Linked DNA regions of Planctopirus limnophila DSM 3776. The protein of the gene in region 2 binds, or shares a complex with, the protein of the main gene of each other region. Links are inferred from orthologs where the notes say so. Each region holds a gene or a part of one and is shown on either strand. Other genes may lie near its edges. The genes, in order: PLIM_RS04805 and rplL.

The links.
Region 1: rplL (region 2) and PLIM_RS04805 share a complex: the UniProt entries of both Escherichia coli proteins name them as parts of the 50S ribosomal subunit. The link is inferred for Planctopirus limnophila DSM 3776 from one-to-one orthologs.

The regions. Positions count from the first base shown.
Region 1 is NC_014148.1:1,176,402-1,187,361, forward strand. The notes cover bases 3,363-6,313. They hold PLIM_RS04805 (type B 50S ribosomal protein L31), read right to left. Parts: upstream 4,992-6,313; coding sequence 4,734-4,991; downstream 3,363-4,733. Other genes in these bases: prfA (peptide chain release factor 1), read right to left, coding at 3,409-4,500; PLIM_RS04810 (NAD(P)/FAD-dependent oxidoreductase), read left to right, coding at 5,433-6,313. Also shown: PLIM_RS04775 (Gfo/Idh/MocA family protein), read right to left, coding at 1-33; lpxA (acyl-ACP--UDP-N-acetylglucosamine O-acyltransferase), read right to left, coding at 30-878; PLIM_RS04785 (UDP-3-O-acyl-N-acetylglucosamine deacetylase), read right to left, coding at 1,084-2,019; PLIM_RS04790 (OmpH family outer membrane protein), read right to left, coding at 2,195-2,872; more of PLIM_RS04810, read left to right, coding at 6,314-6,764; PLIM_RS04815 (YybH family protein), read left to right, coding at 7,111-8,064; PLIM_RS04820 (tetratricopeptide repeat protein), read left to right, coding at 8,112-10,091; PLIM_RS04825 (polyphosphate kinase 2 family protein), read left to right, coding at 10,212-10,960.
Region 2 is NC_014148.1:541,205-551,927, forward strand. The notes cover bases 8,010-10,723. They hold rplL (50S ribosomal protein L7/L12), read left to right. Parts: upstream 8,010-9,027; coding sequence 9,028-9,420; downstream 9,421-10,723. Other genes in these bases: rplA (50S ribosomal protein L1), read left to right, coding at 8,010-8,262; rplJ (50S ribosomal protein L10), read left to right, coding at 8,366-8,878; rpoB (DNA-directed RNA polymerase subunit beta), read left to right, coding at 10,053-10,723. Outside these bases: PLIM_RS02250 (glycoside hydrolase family protein), read right to left, coding at 1-704; lepB (signal peptidase I), read left to right, coding at 837-2,612; tuf (elongation factor Tu), read left to right, coding at 3,835-5,031; rpmG (50S ribosomal protein L33), read left to right, coding at 5,204-5,359; preprotein translocase subunit SecE, read left to right, coding at 5,793-6,167; transcription termination/antitermination protein NusG, read left to right, coding at 6,372-6,986; rplK (50S ribosomal protein L11), read left to right, coding at 7,054-7,488; more of rplA, read left to right, coding at 7,651-8,009. UniProt on the Escherichia coli protein: The binding site for several of the GTPase factors involved in protein synthesis (IF-2, EF-Tu, EF-G and RF3). Is thus essential for accurate translation.

The DNA.
Region 1 (10,960 bases), 630 kb from region 2 along the record:
GACTCCAATAACTGCCATTCTGACCCGGCTCATGCCGCTCTCCGTAATGGATGTGGATTGGCAGGGCGACTGCGGACGGCTTCACGAGCACGTCCCTGTTTGCCCTGTCGCTGCTGCTCCAGAAAATCGAGCAGGTTGGTAAGTTCCCAGGGAATTACATCGTCACAGGCTGCCAGTAAAGTGTGCCTGGCCTCGTCGAGAGGCTTGTGCTCACGGAATAACAGGCGATGTGCCTGACGAATAATGTTGATTGTTGAATCGGGTAAACCACGTCGCTTGAGGCCAATGAGATTGACGGAAACGATCTTGGGCTCATCGCTCCCGGCAGAAATCATGTAGGGAGGGATGTCTGTGGGAGCCCGGCAGCCACCAGAAAGAAAGGCGTGTGTCCCAATCGAAGCGAACTGATGAACGACTGAATTTCCCGAGACGAAGGCATGGTCATAGACATGGACATGTCCGGCCAGCAGACTGCCATTCGCCAGAATGATGTGGTTGTGCACATAGCAGTTATGTCCCACATGGCTATTGGCCATGAGATAATTATGACTGCCAATGCGGGTGATGTAATCTTCTTTTTCGGCACCGCGATGGACAGTCACACCTTCGCGGAAGGTGTTGTCATCGCCGATGTCCAGGTAAGTTGGAGCACCGGAGTAACCGAGATCCTGCGGTTCGCCACCCAGTGCCACAAATGGATGCATACGATTTCGCTGGCCAATAATCGTGTGACCAGTGATCGTGACGTGACTATCGAGTTGACATCCCGAACCAAGCGTTACATGCGGGCCAATTACGCAAAATGGGCCAATATGTACGTTGTCGCCGATCCTGGCGTGTGGATCGATCTGAGCAAGTGGTGAAATTCTTGAGGCCATGCGGCGACATCCTTGTCTAACGCATGACGCGGGGCGGATGGAGAAGTCGGGTTGCGGAATGTTGAGTTCTGCAAGCTGCTTCACGAAGGGCCGCAGCGTCTTTCATGTGGTGGGAAGGTGGTAAAAGTGCTTTCTGCGGATACTCTCGATCAATCTGGAAACGTGATGATTCTCGTTTTCACATCAAAGGTTATACGCAATCAACCTAGGACTGTAAGGCCATCTCTTGCGGTAAATCTTTTAAAGGGAAGTGGGGTTGGAAACATACATATTCAGGAGCCCGAATGATTTCGTGAGTCTGCTTGATCCGTTCAATAATCTGGTGATTGTGATGGTGCCCGGTGCGGAAGGCCCGGAAGTGGCCATGCAGATCACAGCCAATCAGGGCGAAATCGCCAATACAATCGAGAATCTTGTGGCGGACGCATTCATCTCGCGTCCGCAGTGCGTTTCCAATCGGGCCATCAGGGCCAAAAATGAGAAGATCTTTTTCTGTGACACGCTGGCCGTAACCCTGGCTTTGAAGATATTTGACTTCCTCTTCAGCGACGAAGGTCCGAGCAAAAGCCACCAGGGTAATAAATGTCTCGGGGGTGACTTCCAGCGAAAAGGACTGAGGTTTGATTGGTGAGCGCGGGCCGTAATCGAGTTCGTAAGTAATCACCAGGCCATGCCGACTGATGGGACTGGCTGACAAAGCGACCGAGTCGTTTTCGGTCACAATTGCCTGAGGCTGGGTGACCACGATCAGGTCGCGATAGGCATTCTGTTCGACAATCCCACCATCGAGCAGGCACTGTACGAAATCGAGGCTTGATCCATCACAGCCTGGAGGTTCTGGAGCATTGAGACGTACCAGGCAATTATCAATCTGCAGACCAGCGAGGGCAGCCATCACATGTTCGATCAACTCGACAGTGACTCCACCTTGTGAAATGGCGGTGCGACGCTCTTTGCGGATGACGTTCTCAATACGAGCCTGCACAGGGCCGGTCGATTTGAGATCTGTCCGCTGGAAGCTGATCCCCATTCCTTCGGCCTGCGGATGAAACGAAATGGTGACATCGGCATTCGTAAAGAAGCCGATCCCACTCATTTCAACGGCCCGTTCCAGTGTTCTCTGGCGTCTGGGCGCGCGCATGACCTGCTCCATCGGGGAAGAAGACCGGTTAATCAAGCTACATCGTAATTTAGGATGCAGCAGGAACTCGCAAGCGATGCAACATGAATTCTGAGTCTGTAGATATCTTAGTCACGAGAGCAAGAGAGCCACAGGTCGTAATGACTTAAGACCTGTGGCGTGACTTTGCTTATGATTAGCGAGATGTTCCAGGGCGGGTGGCTTCTGCAGCTCGTGGGGCTGCTGCGCCAGCGGCACCTGTAAACTTCTGGTTCAGATACTTCAGCACGGGCTGAGTAATATCGTTTTCAGCTTCGAAGTAGACGACCTGGCGGTTCATGCCCTGGATCAATCCCTGAGGATTGTCACGATCGAGCTCTTCGCTGCTGAACCGCAAGACCAGTGTGTACTTGTAGTACTGGGCATACTTGGCGACGGCATCAGTCACTTCGAGGTAGACTGTGTGATAAATTTCGCTTTCCTTTTTGAGGAACTCACGCTGGGCGGAGCGGCGAAAGGCTTCGAATTCGGCAGATGATGTGGCGAGTTGCTTTTCGGTAGCCGAGAATTCGGGGCTGCCTTCTTTGAAGCTCTTCATTTTCTGCTGAAGGGCCTGAAGGTTGGTGGCCATTTCCTTGGCTTTGACTTCGCTCTGCTCGATTTCGGCCTTGAGGTCTTCGCGGAGGACTTCAAACTTTTTGTACTGCTTGAAGATCACGGCCATGTCGATCAGTGCCACTTTGTGAGCACGAGCAGCATCCGCAGCAGGTGCCTGAGCCAATGCTGGCTGGCTGATGTTGATGGCAGCAAAAGAGACAGCCAGGACAAGGGCCACACGGGCCAGTTGATGCAGCGGACGAATAACGATGTTCACGGCGCGGGCACTCCTTTGCAAGCCGGGTTTCAACATTCACAATGCGGTGCAGATCCGCCGTAGATCAAAAACTGGTCAGCCAAGACACAGATCTGATACTGCAGAGGCCCGTTTCTTCGAACATGCCTTCATGGCAAGTTTTCGGGAACGTATGCCCGCTCGTTCAGGGAATTTCCCAAAGGAGTCGCGAATCGTCAAGACGAAGAGAAGAGCGGAAGAGCCGTTCTGTCGGCAAAAATGGCCGATGAGTGGGCGATAGGATCGATTTCATCGGTAGAGTGGCATGAAATCGATGTGAATACTGCACAAAAGAACACATTTTGCTTATAAGGATATACTGCCTGCGGATTTCGTAGTTAACAGTGCGAACGCTGCCTGGAAGAGGGGTGAGCGGATAAGTCATCGGCTTCCCAGGAAATAACAGCGAGTTGTTGGTCGCGAAGACATGCTTGCCCAGAGCTGCAAGAATGGCACACAGTGGTGATGATCGATGAGCAGATGAGTCTGCAGTAATTGAAGCAATTCCGGGAATTGCTTCAATTACTGGGCGCCACATTGCCCTTGAGGCGTTCTTCGCGATCGAACGCCAGAATCGGATTGATCAGCTCATCGAGATTTCCCTGCATGATCTGATCGAGTTTGTAAACGGTCAGGCCGATGCGATGATCTGTGAGGCGGTTCTGAGGGAAGTTGTACGTGCGGATGCGTTCGCTTCGATCACCAGACCCCACGAGAGTTCGCCGCTGTTCGGCCCGGACTGCATGAGCCTGAGACTCCCTTAATTCCATGAGCCGGGATCGCAGGACGCGCAGTGCTTTGGCTTTGTTTTTGTGCTGACTTTTTTCATCCTGAATACGCACCACCAAGCCCGAGGGAATGTGGGTAATACGCACGGCGGATTCGGTCTTATTCACTTTTTGACCACCGGGGCCGCCGGCACGCATGGTATCGATTCGAAGATCTTCATCACGGATCTCGACATCGATTTCACTGGCTTCCGCCATGACGGCGACTGTCGCAGCACTGGTGTGGACACGGCCCTGAGTTTCCGTTTCCGGAACACGCTGGACACGATGCCCGCCACTTTCAAACTGTAAGCGGTGATAGGCGCCGGAACCGGTGATGGTGATTACGACTTCCTTAAGACCACCCAGTTCGGACGTGGTTAACTCCATGACTTCGTATTTCCAGCCCTGGAGATCGACGTACCGGGTGTACATTTCATAGAGATCGCGGGCAAACAGAGCGGCTTCATCTCCGCCTGTTCCCGCACGAATTTCCATGATCAGGCTGCCGCGAGTGAGCGAATCGCCGGCGGTCACCATGTCTTCGAGTTCGGTCTTCAGTGGTTCGAAGCGGGGCTTCAGTTCATCGATTTCGGCTTGCGCAATCTCTTTGGTTTCATCATCGGTGGCTTCCGCCAGCATGGTTTCTGCAGCGAGCAGATCGTCCTGCAAGGTGTTGAATTCACGAACGGTCGAGGCAATTTTTGATAAGCCTCCGTGCTCTCGCTGAATTTCCAGCATCTTGCTGACATCCGCCAGCACTTCCGGATCCTGAAGTTGTGCTTCCAGCTCTTCGAAGCGTGCGAGCTTGGCCTGAAGTGTGGGGAACATGCGGGTTGTCATGGCAAAATCCGGACGATAGAAGGACAAGAGATGATCAGAGCATCAAGTCGCTCATGGAAGCAGGAATCTGGCGTTGATTGTGAGCTATACCGATGGATCGGGAACTCTCATTGATTAGCCACCAGAAAACGGCAATGCCGTCGGATCAGCCGACCCGACGGCAATGAGGTACGGCAGCAGCCGGCAGGAGCCATGAAATCGGCCCAGCCAACAGCCCCGGAGGACTCTGATCACTACTTCTTTTCGCGTTTATCCCAGTTGTACTTCTTCTGGAACTTCTCAACGCGACCCGCAGTATCGATGAACTTCTGCTTGCCGGTGAAGAAGGGGTGGGAGAGCGAGCTGATATCGACCGTCACCAGTGGAAGCTGACGCCCTTCGTAATCACCGGTTTTTTCGGTCTTGATTGTCGAGCGAGTGACGAACTTTTCGCCCGTGGACATGTCCAGAAAGACAACTTCGCGATACTGGGGGTGAATGTCTTTTTTCATCGGCCTAACCTTGAATTCTTCTCTATTTGAAGAGCCACCACCCAACGAGCGGGGAGCAATATCCTGAATTTTGACTCACAAGTGTTCAACTGCCATGTGAGATGCAAATGATTTTGTGCAGGCTGTGCTCGAAAAAACACAATTCCACCAAACTTTTGCGGTATGGAGAGTGTAACTTCCACAAAATCGAGTCGCAAGGAAGCGGGCTGTTTGCCGTAAACTCATAAATCAAAGAGGTTTGCAATGACCAGTCGTTCACAGAATCTCAGTTCCAGTGGTTGTTCAAACTTCCGGAACGTCGATTTGTCAGGGGAACTGGGCACTGTGAAGCATTAAAGTGACCATTGAATGCAGTTACGAGTGTGTGGCCGTTTCGATGATCATGATGCAGAGAATTTCTGAAACGCCCCTGGCCATCGTCCTTCAGCGAAAGTCAAATTGATGAGCCTTTCTGGTAAGCATCGCGTGGTGATTGTCGGCGGCGGATTTGGAGGCCTGACCACGGCCAAAGCTCTGCGGAAAACCCCGGTTGATATTACGCTAGTGGATCGACGGAATTTTCATCTCTTTCAGCCGCTGCTTTATCAAGTGGCTACGGGAGGGTTATCTCCCGGAAATATTGCCGCCCCTTTGCGATCGATTTTTGCGAGGCAAAGAAATGTCCATGTGGTCATGGATGAAGTGATCGGGTTTGACCTGCCGAGGCGGCGGGTTCTGCTCCAGGAAGGAGAACTCGCATTTGATTCGCTGGTGGTGGCTGCGGGTGCGAAGACAGGCTACTTCGGCAATGATCAATGGGCCGAAAATGCCCCGGGTCTGAAAACTGTCGAGGATGCCATCGAGATCCGCGGGCGTGTCCTGACGGCTTTTGAAGAGGCCGATAAGCTGCCGACGCCTCAGGCCCGCGAACATCTGCTGACGTTTGTGGTGGTGGGTGCCGGCCCGACGGGTGTTGAACTGGCGGGAACTCTCGCTGAAATTGCCCGCCATACACTCCGGCATGATTTCCGCATTATTAATCCTGCCGAGACCCGCATCATTCTGATCGATGCGGCCCCGCGCATTCTCATGGCGTATGCCGAAGACCTTGCGCTGAATGCGCAAAAGAAACTGATGGACATGGGTGTGGAAGTCCGCACGCAGGTCAAAATTCAAAAAGTGGATGCCTCGGGTGTAGAAGTGATGACGGCACAGGGAGTCGAACAGATCGCTGCGGCGAATGTCCTTTGGGCGGCGGGTGTGACGGCTTCACCACTTGCAAAATTGCTTTCGGAAGCCACTGGTGCGCCACTCGATCGTCAAGGACGGATTGAAGTTCAAAGCGATCTCACGCTGCCGGGACATCCTCAAGTTTATGTGATTGGGGATATGGCCCATTTCAAACTTCCCAGTGGGCAGGCCGTTCCTGGTGTGGCTCCGGCGGCAATGCAGCAGGGGAAATATGTGGCTAAAGCGATTCAATCGCGCTTTCAAAACGTTTCTTTATCACCGTTCACCTATACCGATCTGGGGAGCATGGCCACGATTGGCCGGAAGGCAGCGATCGCGCAGATTGGAACATGGAAGTTCACAGGACTCATTGCCTGGATCCTGTGGCTGTTTATTCATCTGATTCAAATCGTCAGCTTTGAAAGCCGTATTCTGGTGCTGATTCAATGGGCGTGGAACTATCTCACATTCAGTCGTTCGGCCCGGTTGATTACGCAAAGTGGCTATACCCACGGCGGACATCTGCGAACCACCCATGTCACAAATTCGGCGGATAACAGTTAGGGAAAAGTGTGATGAAGTAATACGGATACCATTAAGCGACTGCGCGGCGGGCGGCTAAGAGTGAGCCTTCAAGCCCCAGCGATTTTCGACACGAACTGGGGGTTCGCGAAGACGCTCAACCCCAGCCACCCGACGCCTAAGACAAAGTCAGGTGTGGTGGCAGGGCACGCGCATGGGCTGGGAATAAACAATTTTTGACTGCTAAAAGTGTTTATTCAGCGAGATGAATAATCGCGAGGCATTCTTCGTGACAAACTGTTTCGCGAGGCAGAGAATCAAAATCGTCTTCACAGCATGGTGATCATGCGGTTGTCGCGCCAGTTGCCACACACCAGGAGAAGCTCTCATGCGTACTCGATTTGTGTTCGCTTTGCTGGCTGTTTTCACTTTGAGTCTGACGATCTGGCAGGCACAAAGTCTTGAACCAGCCAATTCCCAGGAAGTTCCTCAGTCGAAAAAGCTGAATGAGTCAACCGATCTGGAGGAATTGAAAGCCTCTGCCGCTGGATTTGAGAGAGCTTTTAATGCAGGAGATGCGAAAGCGATTGCAGCGCAATTCACAGAGTTGGCTGAGACCGTGGATGAGGAAGGGAACATTCTGGAAGGTCGTGCGAATATCGAAAGCCGATTTGCGGAATTGTTCAAGGATTATCCCAAAGCTCAGATCGCCGTGACGTTGACATCGCTGCGATTGATCAGTCCGGATGTGGCGGTTGAAGATGGGTATAGCATGACGACTCTGGATCCGAGCCAGCCAGGTTCGCGATCTCCCTATGCGGTGGTGCATCTTAAACGTGACGGAAAGTGGCTGATGGCCAGTGTCCGTGATTTTCCGGCTGAATCGACAGAGGCGACTGCCCATGAAGAGCTTCAGGCTCTGGAATGGCTGGTTGGTCACTGGGTTGACGAAAGTCCTGAGGGACGTGTCGAAACCACCTGCCAGTGGTCGGAAGACGGCAATTATCTGATGCAGGATTATGTTGTGAAGTCGCGGTGGGGAGGGGTGATGAAAGGATCGCAGCGTATTGGCTGGGATCCCTTGCGGCGTACTGTGCGTTCGTGGGCGTTTGATCAGAGTGGAGCATTTACTGAAGCGACGTGGACTCCATTGGAAGATGCCTGGATCGTGAATGCCGAAGGTGTCACGCCAGATGGTCGTCGAGTCTCGGTTACGCGGCAGATCACGTTATTTGACAACGACTCCTTCCAGATCGATTCCAGAAACCTGCTGATTGGCAATGAAATCCAGCCTGATGCCTCGGTACGGGTGGTTCGACGCCCACCGGCACCATTGCAGTAATCGTCTTGATCGACTGATGAATTGAATTCACAACCGGAGACATCCCGATGAAGACTTACGCATGGATTCTGACAGGTCTGGTGATCGCAAGTTTGACGATACTTGCTGAAACTCAGGTTTTTGGGCGCGGTGGTGGTGGTGGCCGTGGCGGTGGAGGTGGGGGCGGCGGTGGTCGAGTCGGTGGTGGTGGTGGCGGATTCAGTGGAGGCGGCGGTGCGAGGCCATCTGTGGGGAGTTCACCTTCCTTCAGTCGTCCTTCGCCACCAGCGGCCAGTCGACCAGCGGCACCCGCAGCGCGGCCATCTGCTCCACAAGCTCGTCCCGCGACACCTGCTGCCAGACCTTCCATCCCAAATTCTGGTGCAGGCGCGCGGCCGAGTATTGGTGGCAGCAACATTGGCTCGGGAAGTCGCCCGGCAGTTCAGCCTGGTACTCGACCCAATGTTGGTGCTGGCAGCGGTTCGATAGGTGCGCGCCCTGCGCAGTTACCATCAACCCGGCCAGCGACGGGTATTGGCACGGGTGCGGGGATCGGATCAGGATCGGGAATTGGCACTGGCCCGGGTATTGGCGCTGGCCCAGGAGCTGGAGCCATCGGAGGGACTCGACCTGGTCAGTTGCCGGGTTCGCGACCTGCTCAATTGCCTGCGACCAGGCCAGGTACTGGTGGTGTCGCCAATCGACCCGGGACAGGTCAGGGAATCAGCAATCGTCCTGCTCAATTGCCAGCTCGTTTGCCGGGATTAGGTGGTGGTGATGTCGCCCAGCGGCTGCCCAATCAGGGAGCCCGGGTCCAGGATCGAATGGGAGATCGTCCTTCGGTTCAGGATCGACAGAATAACCTGAGTGACCGCATGGCGAATCGGGGAGATTGGCAAGACAACCGACAGGATTGGAGAGATCAGAATCGCGAAGACTGGCAGAACTGGGCTGACACCAGGCGCGACAACTATGGGGACTGGTACCACGATAGTTGGCATCCCGGGTCTGGCTGGGGCTATATGTGGGATAACTACCCCGTGGCAGCCGCAATCGGTCTGACTGCGTGGGGTATTAACCGCATTGGCTATGGCTGGGGTTATTGGAATTATCAGAACCCTTACGCTTCGAGTGGTGGTTCTTATGGCTACGACTATTCGCAGCCTTTGGTTTCTGCGGAAAGCTATGCCGTTGCAAGCGACCCGGGTGCGAGTGCGGAGGCGACACCGTCAGCACCTCAGCAGCCAACCGATGAAGGACTGGCAGCTTTCGAAGCCGCACGGGAGGCATTTCGAAGCGGTGATTACAAAGGAGCACTGGCGAAGCTCGATATCACACTTAAGACGATGCCGAATGATACTGTTGTGCATGAGTTTCGCAGTCTCGTGCTCTTCGCCCTGCAGAAGTATCCGGAATCTGCGGCGGCGATCTATGCTGTTCTGGCTGCCGGCCCGGGTTGGGACTGGACGACGATGATCAGTCTCTACCCCTCTACCGAGACATATACAGAGCAGCTACGAGTGCTGGAAGCTTTCGTCAAAGCCAACCCGATGTCAGCCGATGGACATTTTCTGCTGGGTTATCACTATCAGACGATGAAACATGACAGTGCGGCAGCGAACCAGTTCCGTCTGGCATCGAACATATTGCCAAACGATCAATTGATCAAACAGCTGCTCGGGATGACAACACCTCCTGAGGAGGCGACGAAACCGACTGCTCCTCCTGCGCCTCCCGTTGTTCCGGCAGAGAAGGTGCTTCAAGCGGATCAGTTCATCGGAAACTGGAAAGCCAGTCAACAGGGTGCGACATTTGAACTCGATATGACAAAAGCTGGTGCCTATACATGGACATATACTCAAGGGAAACGTAAGCAATCGGTCAAAGGTGTATTTGCTGTCGATCAGAACAATCTGGCCCTCGAAACTGATGATGGGGGCGAGACCATGCTGGCCGAGGTGCAGTTCACCAGTCCGACAGAGTTTCAATTCAAGATGATTGGTGACAGCGAGAAGAGCCCGGGCTTGAAGTTCACCAAAACGAAGTGATCGTTCCATCGAAGTGTCGATCTGCCTTCAGCTCGCAACGACAATTGGATCGTGCAGTGATACCTTGCTGTGCGGTCGTGTTGTTAGAGTGAATCTTTCCAGCGAATGGAATGAGACGCTATGATTCGACAAGATATTATTGATCTGTTTCGAATCCGACCGGGTAAGCCCTTTCGACTTAAAGATCATGATCCCGGCTGGGCTCAGACTGAAGAATTAAAGGACTCTGGTAAAGACGTTGTGAAGCAGCGTTCTCTTGAGGTGCTGAATCAGAGCGTTCTCGATCTTGCAGAAGCCCAGGAGTTGCTATATGCCAATGATCGATACTCGGTATTAATCATTTTTCAGGCGATGGATGCCGCCGGTAAAGATGGCACGATCAAGCATGTGATGTCCGGGGTGAATCCGCAGGGTTGTCAGGTTTACAGCTTCAAAAAACCCTCGGAGGAAGAACTTGACCATAACTTTCTCTGGCGGTGCATGAAGAGTGTGCCGGAAAGAGGTCGGCTGGGGATATTTAACCGATCTTACTACGAAGAAGTGCTGGTCGTGAAAGTTCATTCAGAAATTCTGGAGCTGCAGCGACTTCCTCCGGGAGAACGGGATCAGTCCTTCTGGGAAGCACGTTATGAAGATATCAATGCGTTCGAAAAGCATCTGGTGCGTAATGGCACCATTGTAATCAAGTTCTTTCTTAACGTTTCTAAAGATGAGCAGAAGCGACGATTTCTGGATCGACTCACGAAACAGAACAAGCACTGGAAATTCTCGGCTGCCGACATGCGGGAACGCAAGTTCTGGGATGACTATCAGGCCACTTATGAAGCAGCCATCGCTGCGACCAGTACCGAGTGGGCGCCCTGGTATGT
Region 2 (10,723 bases):
TGCCAGACTTTGCCATCTGCAGACGTGGCGTGCCAGATCCCCAGATCCCGCCGCTCGTAGAACAGGTGCCATTGATTACCTTCAATCCACAATGTCGGTGTCCCATAAGGACCCGGCTCAATTGGTTCACCTGACCTTTTGCGGATGTCCACTTGTCCCAGATGCGACCACTCGATTCCATTTTGTGATTGAAACCACTGCATCTGATCCCCTTCCCCTTCCGCGAACATCAGGAAAGGAGCAGAGGACGTGTTTTTCTGGCTGTTGTGCGTACGAACACACACATCTTCCACCCAACGGCCGGGAATCAGTGGTTCAGGCTGACTCCGTTCAAATCGCAAACCATCTTTGGAATGTGCCAATCCCAGTTGTCGAATGCCGGTTTTGCTACCGTCGTAGCCTGTGTAATACAGTCGCCAGTCGTCAGGAGAGAGCCGCAGGATATCCCCTCGTTCACGAATTCGAGCATCCCAGGCCGGTTTTTCCTGGCTGGAAAGTTCTTGCGATGTCGGTAAACCTCGACCTGTAAAAATGGGCTCTAATGAAAGAGGCGTAAATTCTGTAAGTGCTCGCGGCCAAGGTCGCGCAGGTGGCACAGAAGAGATGTTATCTTCCGCGATCACCCACCGCTGGCTCATGAGAATCACCGCACAACTGGCCAGCAGAAATCGATGCATCGCTTTTTGCCACATTTCAGAGATCACAGGGAGACTCCCGTCTGTCGATCTTTTCGCCAACCAGCCTGATTCGTACACTGTAGGGGGCCCATGGTTTTACCAGCGATCCGACCTTGATTTTGACACGCGGTGGATTGAACTCGTTTCGGCCTCGACTTCATGTTCCAAACTTCAACGCATGATCGCAACCGCCGATCGCCTCAACCGATGGTCACAACCTTCGGCCACGGGCCTTTGCGTACCACCGTTGAATGTGTGGTGGCTCTGTTATTGGCCGTATTGCTGTTTCGAACCTTTGCGGCAGAAGGCTTTATGATCTCTACGGGGTCGATGGCCCCGACATTACTCGGTTTTCATAAACGGGTGGCCTGCCCCAAATGCGGTGAATTGTTTGCCTATGGAACTGCCTGGGATGAATCGGCCAATCACCTGGCGGCCAGTTCATCGGAGTTTGAGGTGGAACAATCGATCTGCCCCAATTGCAGCCAGCAGGGGATCGATCTCAGCCATGTCCCGAGAAATCATGGGGATCAGTTACTGGTCAACAAACAGGCTTATTTGTGGAGCTCTCCCCAAAGATGGGAGATTGCGGTTTTTCGTAACCCGAATCTGCCTACGGAAGCCTACGTCAAACGGATTGTCGGTCTGCCCGGTGAAGCCGTTTCGATCCGAAATGGCGATCTCTGGATTAACGGCGAAATTGCCCGTAAACCACTCGCTGTGCAGCGGACAATGTGGATTCCTGTCTATCATCAGGAACATCGTCCCACTCACGATACCAGCTTTCAGGATCGCTGGGTCAGCACTGATGGCTGGCTGGAGCCCACTTCCAACCTTCGTGGCTGGAGAAGTTCGCCCACCTCGTTTCTCTTTCGAGAACAGACAGCAGGCGGCGCTACTGAGGCTCTCCCTGCGATAAGTTCTGATTCTGAACAAAACATAACATCTCAACCTGCTGGCCAGACGGCTGTGGCTGCAGAATCCTCCATTTCCTGGATCGAGTACCAGCACTGGGTGCGTTCCGGTGGAACTCATATCACCACTGTCACTCTCGAAGAGTGGCCGAGCGATCTTCAACTGGCCACACTTCCCCCGTCGGGTTTGAAATACGACTCGAAAACTAAAAAACTCTCCTGCTTTGGTGTCCTCCCCGATGACGTCGTGTCGTTTTTAAGGACAAACTCGCAGAACCTCGTCTTTCTGCAGGCGATCGACAAATTGAAGGCCGCCTCTCACCTGGCTCCTATCACGGATCGTTACGGCTACAACCCAGCAGCCAACTCCATGGAACCAAATTCTGTCCGCGATATTGCCTTCGTTGGTGACCTTTCGTTGCCGCAGGAACAGGGACGCTTCTTCATTCAACTGACGGATGGTTTCGAACGATACACACTGGATTTTGACAGCGAGCGCGAATCGGTCCGGCTATTCCTGGAGGGAACGGATCGACCACTGCGAGTGGGTCCCTGGTCTCCTCCAGAACGTGGTCAGAGTGTGCAGATCGAGGCTTCCATGATTGACCGGCAAGTGGCCCTGGCGATTGATGGGCACGAAGTCTTCCCCGCGTGGCCAATTTCAGCTGTTCCTCTGGGGGCAGAGTCACCTCGCTCACCTGTTCGATTTGGCGCACTGAGTGGAACAGTGCGAATTTCCAATCCCACGCTCTATCGGGATGTCTTTTATACGTTCCATAGAAGTCGCCACGCGGTCAATCGCCCCTATCAGCTGGGGCCGGATGAATTCTTTGTCCTTGGTGATAACAGTCCCGTTTCGCACGATAGCCGACAGTGGGAAGTCCCGGGTGTTCATCGCAAATTGCTGGTCGGAAAACCTTTTCTCGTCCATTTACCTTCACAGCCCGGTCGCCTGAAGATTGGTGATCAGGAATGGCTGCTCCGCCTCCCGGACTTTGATCGAGTCCGTTTTCTCAGGTAGCGATTTCATCGTGGCTTGAGCCGGTTGAGCTCAAGCGGGGATTGATCTCCCGAACTTTCACAAAAGCTGCCTTTTGGGAGCAATTCCTCGAGTGGTTCGACCAACTCAGTCTTGACTATCAGATTTCCGCGAAGTCGTGCATGCCGTGAACGAAAAGTCTCAATCTGACGCGGCAGGTGAGCCACAGTCGATCTAAAAAATTGCCGAAAGTCGTAGCGCCAAGGGGTTTCTCAGTACCAAAACCGAAATGCCACTGCGGGCGATAAAACGTAAGGTGTTTTTGAGTAATAGGTTGCGTTCATTTTCTGGAAAGTCCGCCAACCTTGCAGGGTGAGTAGGGGTTGCTATACTTTTCATCCAAATCGATTTTCTCAGAAAAGAAGTCTCGCACTTGGTGAACTGGCCGGTGGCTGGTGTGTCAATTGTGTGGCCTGCTTCGAGGTGACGAGTTATTTCGTCATCAACTGAGGAAGTCAGTTCAAGCTGGTGTAGCTCAACGGTAGAGCTCCTGTTTTGTAAACAGGAGGTTGTGGGTTCGAATCCCTCCGCCAGCTTTTGTGAATTTTCAGCGGCGGAGTTCCCGAGCGGTCAAAGGGGCCAGACTGTAAATCTGGTGGCTATGCCTTCACAGGTTCGAATCCTGTTTCCGCCAATTTTTGTGTGTTGATTGCTTTTCGAAGTAGTTGCGGGTGTAGCTCAATGGTAGAGCTCCAGCCTTCCAAGCTGGTGGTGAGGGTTCGATTCCCTTCACCCGCTCTCTGTGTGAAAATGTCACATTTGTGCAGCTTCCTGGGGTTTCTTGTAGAGAGACTCCCAGGTTTCAAAGCTGTGCAGGTCGTGTCGGTTGACATTGCGGAAAATTCGGGTCATCGTCTACAGCCTCGTAGGGAAGTTGTCGGTGATTTGAAGTTGATCTCGCTGCCGTAGCTCAGTTGGTAGAGTGCGTCCTTGGTAAGGACGAGGTCGTGGGTTCGAATCCCACCGGTAGCTTTTGGTGGCGAGATTCTGGCAAGGTTGCCAGTCTTTACACGATGCAATTTTGTCTGGATGTTGGCAGTTTGGTTACTGTCAGCATCGATTGAGTGTTTGAGTCCACGTATTTGGCGTGGGTGCCGTCGTGGTGCCCATGGGATTGTCGTCCTCTCGTTCTGTCGTCCCAATTTGATACACGGGCGGAAAGTTCCGCTGGTCGACAAACAGCAACAAAGAAGGTTTCGGAGAAATGGCGAAGGAAGTTTTTCAGCGGACAAAGCCCCACGTCAACGTTGGAACGATTGGTCACATTGACCATGGCAAGACCACGACAACTGCCGCGATTCTGGCTGTGCAGACTGCCAAGGGTCTGGCCAAGTTCAAGAGCTATTCGGATATCGCCAAGGGTGGTACCGTTCGCGACGAAACCAAGACCGTGACGATTGCCGTTTCACACGTCGAATACGAAACCGCCACTCGTCACTACGCTCACATCGATTGCCCAGGCCACGCTGACTACATCAAGAATATGATCACCGGTGCCGCTCAGATGGACGGCGCTATTCTCGTGGTTTCCGCTGCTGACGGTCCGATGCCACAGACTCGCGAGCACATCCTGCTCGCCCGTCAGGTGGACGTCCCTGCTCTCGTGGTGTTCCTCAACAAGTGCGATCTCGTTGACGACGAAGAACTTCTCGAACTCGTCGAAATGGAAGTTCGTGAGCTCCTTACAAAGTACGACTTCCCCGGCGATGATATCACCATCGTTCGTGGCAACGCCAAGGGTGCTCTCGATAACCCAGCCGATCCTAAGTTCAACAAGTGCATCGGCGACCTGATGGACGCACTCGATGCCAACGTTCCTGAACCGGAACGTGCTGTCGACAAGCCCATGCTCATGTCGATCGAAGACGTCTTCTCGATCGAAGGTCGTGGTACTGTGGTGACCGGCCGTATCGAGCAGGGCATCCTCAAGGTTGGTGATAAGGTTCAGATTATCGGTTTGAAGGACACCATTGAGTCGGTTTGCACCGGCGTGGAAATGTTCCAGAAGACTCTCGATGAAGGTCGTGCCGGCGATAACGTGGGTGTGCTCATCCGCGGTATCAAGAAGGAAGACGTGCAGCGTGGTCAGGTGCTGGCCAAGCCAGGTTCAATTCAGCCGCACACCAAGTTTGAGTGCCAGGTTTACGTGCTGAGCAAAGAAGAAGGTGGTCGTCATACCCCGTTCTTCAATGGTTACAAGCCACAGTTCTACTTCCGTACCACAGACGTCACCGGCGGTGCCAAGCTCCTCGGCGGCGCAGAAATGTGTATGCCCGGCGACAACGTGAAGATGGAAGTTGAGCTGCTCAAGCCCATCGCCATGACTGAAAACGTTCGTTTTGCTATCCGTGAAGGTGGCAAGACGGTCGGTTCAGGCGTGGTTACAAAGATTCTCGCCTAGTTAATCAGGATGGCTCTCATCTTTATGAGATGATCATGCCATGCTATTGATTGAGTGGTTTCCCCGCGGCTTTTTGGTAAGCCGCGGGGTTGTTTTCAACAGTTCTCTGATTTTTGAGTAAACTCTGGCTGCCACGGTCGATGGCCGATGGTGCTGTTGGAGAGAGGCAATTATGGCTCGCGAATTCGTTTGGCTCGAATGTACAGAATCTGGTCAGAGGAATTACCGCGTCTCCAAAGAGACTCGTGGTACGGAACGGCTGGAGCTCATGAAGTATTGCCCCAGGCTGCGGAAGCATACTCTCCATAAAGAGTCTCGTAAGAAGTAGTTTTCGGCTTCGAGGCCTGGATGGTGTGGCCATTGAACGAGTCATGCCTTGAGGCTTACGGGTGTAGCTCAATTGGCAGAGCAGCGGATTCCAAATCCGCAGGTTGGGGGTTCGAGTCCCTCCGCCCGTGTTCATAGTGAGATTTTCAGCTCACAACCACTCTGTCGTTCTCAGCCCTGATTGTCTTGGTCGTCCAGGGGGCTGGCGAGAAGGTCTGCAGCTGCACCCGCCAGTGGGTCTCGATTTTGATGAAGTTGGTTTCGATGATTTCAAGTCTTGATGAATGTTCAACGCAGAGTTGAGTGTCCGTCAGGCAGGTTAATGGATGAATATGGCAAGCACTGCCCAAGCCACAATCTGGCAATCGATCATCTCTCCTGGCCTTTATAAAAGAAATCAGGGACGACTCGTTCGTTACCTGACGGCCGCTGCCATGATTCTTGCGGTCCTCTTGGGCTCATGGACATTCTCTGTACGAGTCTTTGATGATCTCATGGCTCAGCTGAGTGCGGCTTTTCCGGCGATTTCGAACTTTTCGAATGCTATTCGAATTGCTGTGCCCACAGTGATGGCGGTACTTGGAAGCTGGTGTGCTTGGAGGCTTGTGCACTATCCCGTGTTTGCTGATTTTCTCATTGAAGTTGAATCAGAGATGAGCCGGGTCACGTGGCCGGAGCGACCTGAGCTCATGAAGGCTACCGGGGTGGTCCTTTTTGTGACAATTTCATTGAGCCTGGTTTTATTTGGGTTTGATCTCTTTTGGCAATGGGTGTTGGGCTTGATTGGCGTGTTGCAGATTTACGGTTAGGCGACTGGATTCGGGCGGGCTGCCGGCATTGATGGTGGTGGGGTTAACCCTTCGGATTCATTAAATTGAACCGGTCTCTGCTGAGTTGCAAAATCTCATAGCTGCTGTCATGATGCCTGCTTCGCGCAGAACGGCCATTTCTGGTTGGTGATCTATCTGGCTAGTAAAAATTGTTTTGCGATTAATTTGTCGGGAGGAGTTGTCATGGCGGTAGATGGGAAAGCGACAGAAGGAGTCGCTGGGGGTGCTTCCTCCAGCAACTCAGAGGTTGCTTCGACCGAGAACGCCATGCTCTGGTACGTTTTGAAGATTACGAGCAATCGTGAGAAATCAATTCGAGACAATCTCCTGAGGCGAATTCGGCAGGAAGGCCTCGAGCAGTTTTTTGGTGAGATTCTGATTCCCACTGAAAAGGTGGTAGAGAATAAAAACGGTAAAAAGAAAGTTGTCGAGCACAAGTTGTACCCTGGATACCTCATGGTTCAGATGATTCTGAACGATGACACCTGGTACATTGTGAGAACGACGGGTGGTGTGGGTGATTTCACTGGTTCTGCCGGTAAGCCGACACCGATGCAGGATCATGAGATAGCTCGTATGCTGCAGAAGCAGGAGCAGAAGCAGGAATCTGCTGCTCCTGCCATGAAGATTGAGTTTGCTGTGGGTGATATTGTCAAGATCAAGGAAGGGACCTTCGAAGGTTTTGAAGGCCCGATTGATTCGATTGACGAAGCGAACGGCAAGATTAACGTACTAGTGGAAATTTTTGGACGGTCAACACCTGTTGAGCTGGAGTACTGGCAGGCCGAAAGGCCGTAGTCTCCGCTGCTGGTTGTTAACTCGTTCCAGGTGATAGATCTGCAATCCTTGTTGAAGCTGAATAGATATGGCCAAGAAAGAAGCGAAGATTAAGGCTCAGGTGAAGGTCCAGATCCCTGGGGGGAAGGCCACGCCGGCTCCTCCCGTGGGTACTGCACTCGGGCCTCACGGTGTGAATCTTGGTCAATTCGTGACTCAGTTCAATGATCGCACCAAAGATCTGAACGGAATGATTGTTCCGGTTGTGATTACGATTTTCGAAGATCGTACCTTCAAGTTTGAATTGAAGAGCCCGCCAGCCTCTGTGCTCCTGAAGCAGGCTGCTGCCATTGCCAAGGGTGCCAGTAAGCATCGCTCCGAGAAAGTCGGTTCAGTCACGAAGGCTCAGTTGGCTGAAATTGCCAAGACGAAGATGGCCGACTTGAACGCCTCCAGTTTGGACGCTGCTGTTCGAATTATCGCTGGTACGGCTCGCAGTGTTGGTCTCGAAGTTTTGGATTAGTTTGTGTTTCTCTTTCGCGTTCGACTCAGTAGCGGTTTGCGACTGGGGAGCGATTAAGGATTAAGAATGGCGACTGTTTCTAAGCGAATGAAGCATCTCGGCGAAATCGCCGGTAAGATTGGTGTGGTTGATCTGCCGGCAGCTGTTACATCTCTCAAGGGGATGGAGTCGAAGCTGCCCAAGGGTGTCAAGCCTTGCAAGTTTGACCAGACGGTCACCATCTCTGTCCGCCTTGGTGTCGATCCGCGTCAGGCTGATCAGATCGTCCGCGGCTCGATCGTTTTCCCTCACGGCATTGGTAAATCGAAGCGCGTGCTGGTCTTCGCTCAGGGCGACAACGTCAAGATTGCTCAGGACGCTGGTGCCGAGTTTGTCGGTGGCAAAGAGTTGGCCGACAAGATTAAAGAAGGCTGGGTTGACTTTGATGTCGCCATTGCCACGCCCGACATGATGGGTGTCGTCGGTCCCCTTGGCCGGGTCCTCGGTCCTCGCGGTTTGATGCCCTCTCCCAGGGCTGGGACAGTGACTGCTGACGTCGCGGCTGCCGTTAAAGAATACCGTGCTGGTAAAGTCGAGTTCCGCGTCGATGATGGCGGCAACGTCCATTGTGTAGTCGGCAAGATGAGCTTCGGCGAGCAACAGCTGATTGAAAACGTGGAAGCGTTTTTGAAGTACATTCGCTCACTCAAGCCCGCGACCTCCAAGGGCCAGTACATTCGTAATATTGTCATCGTCGGCAGCATGACTCCCGCCGTCTATGTGACTGCAGTCTAGTGCCGGTAGAGCCTTTGTGCTCTCCCACAGGTTGCCAGCGAATGGATGTGATGCTTCTTGTCATGCGAATTGTGGTTAATGGTTCGGAGTCGATTGAGAGATCATGAGTAAAGTTGTCAAAAAAATGATGATCGACGACATCCGCACAGCGGTCGGCGAACATCGTGATTTATTAGTTCTGGATGCCTCCAAGGTTGATGCAGTCTCCGCCAACAAGTGGCGACTGCTGATGCAGTCCAAGAAAATTTCTGTTCTGGGCGTGCGTAACTCAGTCGCCAATGCTGCTCTTCGAGAAGTCGGCATCGATCTGGCGGATTCGCTCAAAGGCCCTTCCACTATAGTGTGGGGTGCTGAAGACGTTGTGGCTTTAGCTCGCGAGATTGTTGATTCCCTCAAGGACTGTAAAAACCTCGCAGTCAAGGGCGGAACTCTCAGTGGGACTGCTCTTTCAGCTTCTGATGTGGAGAAGCTCAGCAAGAGCCCTGGCCGCAAAGAGGTTCTGGGTCAATTGGTTGGTTTGATTCTGTCACCAGGTGCAAACCTGGCTGGTGCTCTCTTGGGTGCTGGTGGCACATTGGCTGGACAGGTGCAAAGCATTGCTGAGAAGACTGAATAGTTTGGTCGTTTTCTGATCGCCTGCGATGGCATGCGATCTTATTTTTTAGAGATTGGTGGCTCGAACTCAGTGCTCTGGATGCTTCTGCCAGTCGCTGGATTTTGAGTGATTTTTGATAAGTTCGTGCGATCTACGAAAGGGTCGGGCAAATGGCTGATTTTGATTCTGCAACAACTGAACTGGGCGACAAGATTGTTGCTCTCACTCTGCTCCAGGCGAAGGCTCTGGCCGACTATCTCGAGCAGGTTCACGGCATTAAGCCTGCTGGCGGTGCTGTCGTAATGGCACCTGGTGGTGGTGGTGCCGCTCCTGCTGCTCCTGTCGAAGAGAAGACTGAGTTCGATGTGATTCTTACTGGCTTTGGCGATAACAAGCTGAGCGTCATCAAGGTTGTCCGTACAGCCACTGGCCTTGGTCTCAAGGAAGCCAAGGATCTTGTCGAAGGCGCTCCTAAGCCAGTCAAGACTGGTATCTCGAAGGAAGATGCCGACAAGCTCAAGAAGGAACTCGAAGCTTCTGGTGCCACTGCTGAGATCAAGTAATTGTGAAACGGGGGTGATCTGTCCGCCTTCTCGTTTTGCTGGATGGCGTCTTGCCCACGTGTGACAGTTCTCGTCGGCGGCACAGAAGCGGTCTCCCTCGTTTTGAATGAGCTTCGATCAATTGTCAGCAATCTGCTGTAAAGATTTGTCGGTGCGACCCTTCGATTGTTTTCGAATTGCAGCGATAGCAAACTGCTGTCGCTGCAATTTCGTTCTCATTTCGCAGGTTCTGCGTCTCAGCTCCGGTTTCTTTCAGGCAGAGTCTTGAATCATCCTCGTGGTTGAGCGACTGAGTGGCCGTGATCGAATGGGCTGCACAGTTGCGATAACAATCTCGCGCGTTATGCTGGCTTGGTGATGAAGCGAACCACCTTCAGGATCATGATCTCTCGTGCAGAGTCGTCCATGAGTCTGTTGAATGGTTGATTTGAGAATTCTCAGGCAGTTCTTTTGCTCACAATAATGAACAGGGTGCTCCCACGTTGCCTTCGGCTTCAATCTGCAGATCACTGGTGTGTTCTGCATCGAATGAGGTCGGATCGGCGTACATGATGGCATGAGAATGACTCGTGCTGTTTGACATGCCTGTTTTGTATCACGTTGATTGATTTCGTTGTCACAGGAAGCTTCGCATGCCCAACCCCGCCCAGCGTGTGATTGAGACTCATGAAACTCGCCATTTTGGATCCATTCGTGGTGAGTTTGCCATCTCTGAACTCACACAAATCCAGACAGCTTCTTACCATCGCTTTCTGCAACTTGAGAGTGAGCCACGTGAGCGAGCTGATGACGGTCTGGAGGCGATTCTTCGGGAAGTCTTCCCCATCGAGAGCTACGATCAGAAGTATCGCCTGGAGTACATCAAGTACGAACTCGGTAAGCCTCGCTATACACCACTCGAGTGCCGCCAGCTTCGCTTAACCTACGGACGTCCTTTCCGGGTCTGGCTGCGGCTCATGAAGGAGCAGCCGCAGGAAGAAGAAGTTTATCTGGGTGATTTGCCCATCATGATCGGTGGTGGCGAATTCATCATCAACGGTTCCGAGCGAGTTGTTGTCAGTCAGTTGCACCGCTCTCCCGGTGTTGACTTTGTGATGTCAGCCGAACCCGGTGAAAAGAAGACTTTCTCCTGCCGTGTCATTCCCGAGCGTGGTAGCTGGATCGAGCTGAATATCGGCAAGCGGGATACTCTGAATGTCCGCATCGATCAGTCAGGCAAGTTCAGTGCGATGACCTTCCTGCGGGCGATGGATCCTGCGTATGGTCGTACGAAAGATCTGGTCAAGCTGTTCCACAATGTGGT